DNA from 3 places in the Streptomyces sp. NPDC001315 genome. Region 2 is predicted to be linked to each of the others. Evidence: riboswitches for the same ligand, from Rfam matches in the RefSeq annotation. Region 2 holds a riboswitch; each other region holds the start of a gene.

Region 1 (2,255 bases), on a different contig from region 2:
TCGGCGGCCTGTTCACCCGCTGGTTCCACCGCTGGGCGCTGCTCGCGGGCTGGGCGGTCGGCATGGTCTACGGCACCCTCGCCGCGTACGGTGTCGCCTCGCCCACGCAGAAGCACTTCGGCGGCTCGTCGAAGGAGATCCCGGGCATCGGCGAGATCGGCTACATCGGCCTCACCGCCTTCGTGCTCAACGTGGTCGTCACGGTGGTCCTCACCTTCGTCCTGAAGGCCCTGAAGGCCCCGGAGGGCGTCGACGAGACGTCCCCGGCGGACTACACGGCCGACGCGGGCGACCCCGGGGTACAGGTGGAACTGCCGCCGGCCACGGCGGGGTCGGCGCACTAGCCGCCCCTCGGGTGTCGTCGCGGGTCTCTCCGGGGGCTGCCGCCCCCCAGACCCCCGCTTCGGCCTGAACGGCCTCGTCCTCAAACGCCGGACGGGCTGGATGACGCGGACCGGCACTGAAAAGCCCGGTCGGCGAAAGTCCAGCCCGTCCGGCGTTTGATGCACGGGCACGGAGGGTCAACCTACGGGTAGCGGCGGCGGGGGCGGGACAAGCGACCGGACCCCCGTCCCGCACCTCTCCGACATCACTCTCCTCACCCACGATTTGACGCTCTGCCACGCTCCGAAGCCGACCAGACACAACATCTGGGGGTGACACCGCAGCCCGGCACAAGATGTATGCTCATGCTCGCTGTCGTCGCAGGGGAATCCGGTGCGAATCCGGAACTGTCCCGCAACGGTGTACTTGTGCACATCTGTGCACAGGAGTCAGTCCGAGGACCTGTGGACAGCGCGCCCGGCCATCCGGTCCGGGTGCCCTGACGTCCGGGCCTCGTGGAATGGGCCGGTGGACGCGACGCCCCCGTGCGTTCGTGTGCTGCCCGCTGCCCTCCGCAAGGCCCCGTGCCGAGCGAGGGAGAGCCCCACGTGACCATCGCGCCAGCCGATCCGGCTTCAGCCACCCCGGCGATGGAGCCCGACGGTCCCGGTACCGCGCTGCTGCGGACCCTGACCGAGCTGACCGCCGACCTCCCCGACGCCGACCCCGGCCGGGTCGCCGCCGCCGCACTGCGCGGCCGGTCCGCGCGGGCGGACGAGACGGAGCTGCGCGAGCTGGCCACGGAGGCGGCCGCGGGGCTCATCTCCGAGGACCCGGCCTACTCGAGGCTGGCCGCCCGGCTGCTGACCATCAGCATCGCCGCCGAGGCCGCCTCGCAGGGCGTGACGACGTTCACCGAGTCCGTCGCCGTCGGGCATCGGGAAGGGCTCATCGCCGACCGTACGGCGGAGTTCGTGCGCATCCACGCCGACCGTCTCGACGCACTCGTCGACGTCGCCGCCGACGACCGCTTCGGCTATTTCGGCCTGCGCACCCTGCACAGCCGCTATCTGCTCCGGCACCCGATCACCCGTCGCGTGATCGAGACGCCCCAGTACTTCATGCTGCGTGTCGCGAGCGGCCTGGCCGAGAACACTGCGCTCAGTTCGGAAACAGGCGCACGCGCGCTGGACGAAGTCGCCGCGCTCTACGGGCTCATGAGCCGCCTCGACTACCTCCCCTCCTCCCCCACGCTCTTCAACTCCGGTACGCGGCACCCCCAGATGTCGTCCTGCTACCTCCTCGACTCCCCGCTGGACGAGCTGGACTCCATCTACGACCGCTACCACCAGGTCGCCCGCCTCTCGAAGCACGCCGGCGGCATCGGCCTTTCGTACTCCCGGATCCGTTCCCGCGGTTCGCTGATCCGCGGCACGAACGGGCACTCCAACGGCATCGTCCCGTTCCTGAAGACCCTCGACGCCTCGGTCGCCGCGGTGAACCAGGGCGGCCGGCGCAAGGGCGCGGCCGCGGTCTACCTGGAGACCTGGCACTCCGACATCGAGGAGTTCCTGGAGCTGCGCGACAACACGGGTGAGGACGCGCGTCGTACGCACAACCTCAACCTCGCGCACTGGATCCCGGACGAGTTCATGCGCCGCGTGAACGCCGACGCGCAGTGGTCTCTCTTCTCCCCCGCCGATGTGCCCGAGCTGGTCGACCTGTGGGGCGACGAGTTCGACGCGGCCTACCGCAGGGCGGAGGCGGCGGGGCTGGCGAAGAAGACGATCGCCGCCCGGGACCTGTACGGCCGCATGATGCGCACCCTCGCCCAGACCGGCAACGGCTGGATGACCTTCAAGGACGCCGCCAACCGCACCGCCAACCAGACGGCCGAACCGGGCCACGTCGTCCACTCCTCCAACCTCTGC
Region 2 (2,255 bases):
GGGAGGAGAGGTCGGGCAGATCGGGCACGCGGTCTCCCTTTGGACGTGGTCGGGCAACTCCAGAAGCCTGTCCACATTGCCCGGAAGGCGAACGTTTTACATCGCCAGGAAGGGACCACTCCCCGTGTGGGCGTGACCGGCACCCTCGCCCGGCCTCCCCCGGGTTCCGGGGCGCCCGTGCGTCATCCCCCGTCCGCGGAACAGTGCTTGAGCAGCGCCCCCACGTCCCCGTCCACCACCCGGTACCGCACGACCCGCCCCTCCTTCTCCCCCTCCACGACCCCGGCCGCCCGCAGCAGCCGCAGCGCCTGCGACACGGCCGGGTCGTTCATGCCCGTCGCGATCGCCAGGTCGGAGACGGCCAGGGGGCCGGTGCGGTGCAGGGCCAGCAGCAGGGCGAGGCGCTTGGGGTCGGCGAGCAGGGAGAAGCGGTCGGCCCAGGTGCGGACGTGACCGGGTTCGCCGATGGCGGCGATCGCGTCGCACACCCGGTGGCCGTCGATCGTGCGGCGGTCGGCGCGGTCGGCCGGGACGAGATGCATGACGCCATCCTCGCAGGCAGCACTGTGTGATCTTGAATACCTGCGCAGGTATGCAGCTATGCAGGAGACCGCCCGCCCCCCTACGGTGGGCGGGCCGTGGTGTTCGGGAAGCCGGTGTGATGCCGGAGCGGCCCTCGCCACTGTGATCGGGGAGTTCCCGTCCCGTCCGGCACCAGCCGGGCCACTGGTCGTACGACCGGGAAGGCAGGGGCGGAAACGTACGACCCTCCCCCACTCTCGACTTCGCTCGAGCGGGAGGTACCCCCAAGCCAGGAGACCGGCCACGGCATCTCACGAAGTGATCCACGAGGTGCTGGAGCGTGAACCGGATGACCCTGCCCGACCCTGCCCCGACGTCCTTCAAGTGGCGGCGCGAGGACACCCTGAAGACAGCGGGGCTGATGGCGGTGATCGCCGCCCTGCACGTCGTCGCCTTCGGAATCCTGTTTCTCCTCGTCGTACCCGAGCACTACGAGGTCGGCAGCAAGGCCTTCGGCGTCGGCCTCGGCATCACCGCCTACACCCTCGGCATGCGGCACGCCTTCGACGCCGACCACATCGCCGCGATCGACAACACCACCCGCAAGCTGATGGCCGACGGCAAGCGGCCGGTGTCGGTGGGCTTCTGGTTCGCGCTGGGGCACTCCAGCGTGGTGGTGCTGCTCGCGCTGCTGATCGCGGGCGGCACCCAACTCGCCGGCCGGGTGATGAACGAGGACTCGCGCACCCACCAGGTCCTCGGCTTCATGGGTACGACGATCTCCGGCACCTTCCTCTATCTCATCGCCGCCCTCAACCTGGTCGCCCTGCTCGGCATCCTGAAGGTCTTCAAGGCGATGCGGGCAGGAACCTACGACGAGAAGGAACTCGAACAGCACCTGGACTCCCGCGGCTTCATGAACCGCATCCTGGGCCGCCTCACCAAGTCCGTCTCCCGCCCCGGCCAGATGTACCCCCTCGGCTTCCTCTTCGGCCTCGGCTTCGACACCGCCACCGAGGTCACGCTGATGGTGATGGCCGGCTCGGGCGCGGCGGCGGGCCTGCCCTGGTACGCGATCCTGTGCCTGCCGCTCCTCTTCGCCGCGGGCATGAGCCTGTTCGACACCCTGGACGGCACGTTCATGAACTTCGCCTACCAGTGGGCGTTCTCGAACCCCGTCCGCAAGGTGTTCTACAACCTCACCATCACCGGCCTGTCCATCGCCGTCGCCTTCTTCATCGGCACGATCGAACTGGTCGGCGTCCTCCACGAGAAGCTCGACCTGCGCGACGACGTCACCGGCTGGATCGCCGACCTGAACCTGGACAGCGTCGGCTACGTCATCGTCGGCCTGTTCGTCGTCGTATGGGCGGCGGCCGTGGCGTACTGGCGGCTGGCGAAGGTGGAGGAGAAGTGGGCGGTACGGCCCGCCGACACCACCTGAACAGCCACCCCGGGCGGCCCTGAACAGATCTCGGCCGAGCCCTGAGACGGCCGGCAGCCCCCCGTTGCCGGCCGTCCACCGCGCCCGGGTGAGGCTTACGTACCGGCGCGCCGGCACCATCCGGTCAGGGCAGAGCCGAAGTGTCCGAGCCCCGCCCGGCAGGAGTTCCCTGGCCCGGCCCAGCCGGGCCGGATGATTCACCCTCGGGGTCGGCCGCAGGAGCCCTCGGAGCGACGCTGCGCACCGTCGCCGTCCCACAGCGCGCGCTGCCCCGGCCCGCGACCCGTGG
Region 3 (2,255 bases), on a different contig from region 2:
TCATCCTCGACTTCGTCCACCGCCTCGACCTCGGCGAACCGCCCTCCGTCGCCGAGCTGTTCACCGAGGACGGCACCTGGGCGTGGCCGGAGGGTGAGCGGCTGGTCGAGGGGCGGGACGCGCTCCGCGCGTACTTCGGCTCCCGCCCGGCCGACCGGCTCTCCCGACGCCTGATGTCCAACATCCGCGTCACGGTGACCTCGCCGGAGACGGCGACCGCCACGTCGTACTTCGCGACCTACCGCCTCGACGGCTACGCGGGCGGCACGGTGCCCGCCGGCCCGCCCGTCCAGGTCGGCCACTACGAGGACACCTTCGCCTTCTGCCGCACCGACGACCGATGGCTGCTCTCCTCCCGGGTCCTCTTCCTCCCGTTCGGCGGCCCGACACCACGAGCGTCGTAGGGCGAAACGATCCCTAGGACACCAGCGACCGGATCAAGTGCTCGGCCGGTCCCAGGAGTTCGACCTCCCGCCTGCTCATCGTCGGGTTGGCCGCACGGCGCCGCCGGGCCTCCAGGAGGCCGGTCTCCGTGAGGGCGGAGGGGTCGGCGAGCAGGGCGGTCAGCATCGCGCGCGCCGGTTGGGCGACAGGCTCGTCGCCGACGGCGACCTGGGCGAGGATCACCGCGGACATGCCCCAGTCGAGCCCCGGATCACCCTCCTCGGCGTTGGCCCAGTCGATCACCCGGGGGCCGTCGGGGGTGAGGATCACGTTGTCGGGGTGCAGGTCGAGGTGGAGCACGCGGGTGGAGGCGGAGCGGCGGCCCGGAATGGCGTGCAGGGCGCCCAGCAGCCCTGCCAGCACGCTCCCCGCCTCCTGCGGACCGAGCGAACCGGCCGCGTACGCCTGGAGCATCGTCGGCCCCGGCAGCCGCTCCATCACCAGGTCGGTCCGCGAGTCGCCCCCGAGCCGCACCCGAGGCACCGGGTAGCCATAGCCGCGTACGTACTCCATCACCGCCCCCTCGGCGGCCGCGTTCCCCCGGCCGTCCCGGTCGCGGCGCAGCACCCACGCCCCGTCGATCTCGTACACGTCGGCCGTGCGGCCGGAACCCAGCAGTCTCCCCGTCGGTGGCATGGCGCGAACCTACCCGTGCCTTCGCCGCCCCCCAACGCGGCTCCACAGCCGCCCCTCAGCGTGTTTCTACGGGCCGGTAGAGTGGCGGCGTCGTCATCACACCTGTACGGGGGGAAGCCGGTGCAATTCCGGCGCTGACCCGCAACCGTGAGCCACCGCAGCGTGGCGAGCCGGATCGCTCCGTACGGTTCGTGACCGGCTCACGCGCACCGGCCGTCCGCCGGTGTACGGCACCGTCGAGGTCTACGGAGCCGAGCCGCCCGGGGTGTCCCGTGCTGCCCGGCTCCCCGCAGGGAGAGGCATCCGCCGATCATGAACGTCCGCCGCAGTGCCGCGGTTCTGGCCGCCACCGCCGTGATCGGCGCCGCCGGGCCCGCCGTCGCCGCCGACCCGTCCCCGTCGCCCTCGGTGGCGATACCCACCGGGCTGTACGGCCGCACCGATCCCACGTACGACGGTGTCTGGCGGCAGTCCCTCGCCCTGCTCGCGCAGGACTCCGTGGGCGTGCGGCCGGCCTCGTCGGGCATCGCCTGGCTGATCGGGCAGCAGTGCGCGAACGGGGCGTTCGCCGCCTTCCGCGCCGACACCGCCAAGGCCTGCGACGCGGGGCTCATGGTCGACACCAACAGCACGGCCGCCGCCGTCCAGGCGCTCGCCGCGCTCGGCGGCCACGGCGCCGTCACCGAGAAGTCCGTCGCCTGGCTGAAGTCCGTGCAGAACGCGGACGGCGGCTGGGGCTACTCCCCGGGCGGCGCCAGCGACGCGAACTCCACCTCCGTCGTCATCGGCGCGCTCACGGCGACGGGCGAAAAGCCGCAGGACATACGCAAGGGCGGCAAGTCCCCGTACGACGCCCTGCTGAAGTTCGCGCTCCCCTGCGACAGCGACAGCGACCAGAGCGGCGCCTTCGCCTACCAGCCCGACAAGAAGGGCGACCTCACGGCCAACGCGGACGCGACCGCGGCAGCCGTCGTCGCCGCCCTCGGCAAGGGGCTCGCAGGCACCGCCCCGAAGGCGGCCGAAACCGACCTGACCTGCAAGGACGCCTCCGCCGATCCCGGGCAGGCCGCTCGCAACGGTGCCGCGTACCTCGTCGAGGCGCTGGCCAAGGACGGCCACCTCACGTCGGCGCTGCCCGGCGCCGAGGACCAGCCCGACTACGGCAACACCGCCGA

The links. Region 2 has a riboswitch for cobalamin ahead of ACFY16_RS11925 (HoxN/HupN/NixA family nickel/cobalt transporter). Riboswitches for the same ligand answer to the same signal wherever they lie in the genome.
Region 1: another riboswitch for cobalamin. It lies ahead of ACFY16_RS08860 (ribonucleoside-diphosphate reductase subunit alpha); the one in region 2 lies ahead of ACFY16_RS11925 (HoxN/HupN/NixA family nickel/cobalt transporter).
Region 3: another riboswitch for cobalamin. It lies ahead of ACFY16_RS06630 (prenyltransferase/squalene oxidase repeat-containing protein); the one in region 2 lies ahead of ACFY16_RS11925 (HoxN/HupN/NixA family nickel/cobalt transporter).

What each region holds. Positions count from the first base shown of each region.
Region 1 is NZ_JBIAWZ010000002.1:373,997-376,251, forward strand. Features, by position in the region: gene mctP (monocarboxylate uptake permease MctP) at 1-344, shown strand, start outside; cobalamin riboswitch at 671-809, shown strand; gene ACFY16_RS08860 (ribonucleoside-diphosphate reductase subunit alpha) at 933-2,255, shown strand, end outside.
Region 2 is NZ_JBIAWZ010000003.1:326,718-328,972, reverse strand. Features, by position in the region: gene ACFY16_RS11935 (glycoside hydrolase family 13 protein) at 1-28, opposite strand, end outside; gene ACFY16_RS11930 (ArsR/SmtB family transcription factor) at 183-542, opposite strand; cobalamin riboswitch at 623-843, shown strand; gene ACFY16_RS11925 (HoxN/HupN/NixA family nickel/cobalt transporter) at 872-1,966, shown strand.
Region 3 is NZ_JBIAWZ010000001.1:1,498,332-1,500,586, forward strand. Features, by position in the region: gene ACFY16_RS06620 (nuclear transport factor 2 family protein) at 1-404, shown strand, start outside; gene ACFY16_RS06625 (phosphotransferase) at 418-1,080, opposite strand; cobalamin riboswitch at 1,151-1,278, shown strand; gene ACFY16_RS06630 (prenyltransferase/squalene oxidase repeat-containing protein) at 1,393-2,255, shown strand, end outside.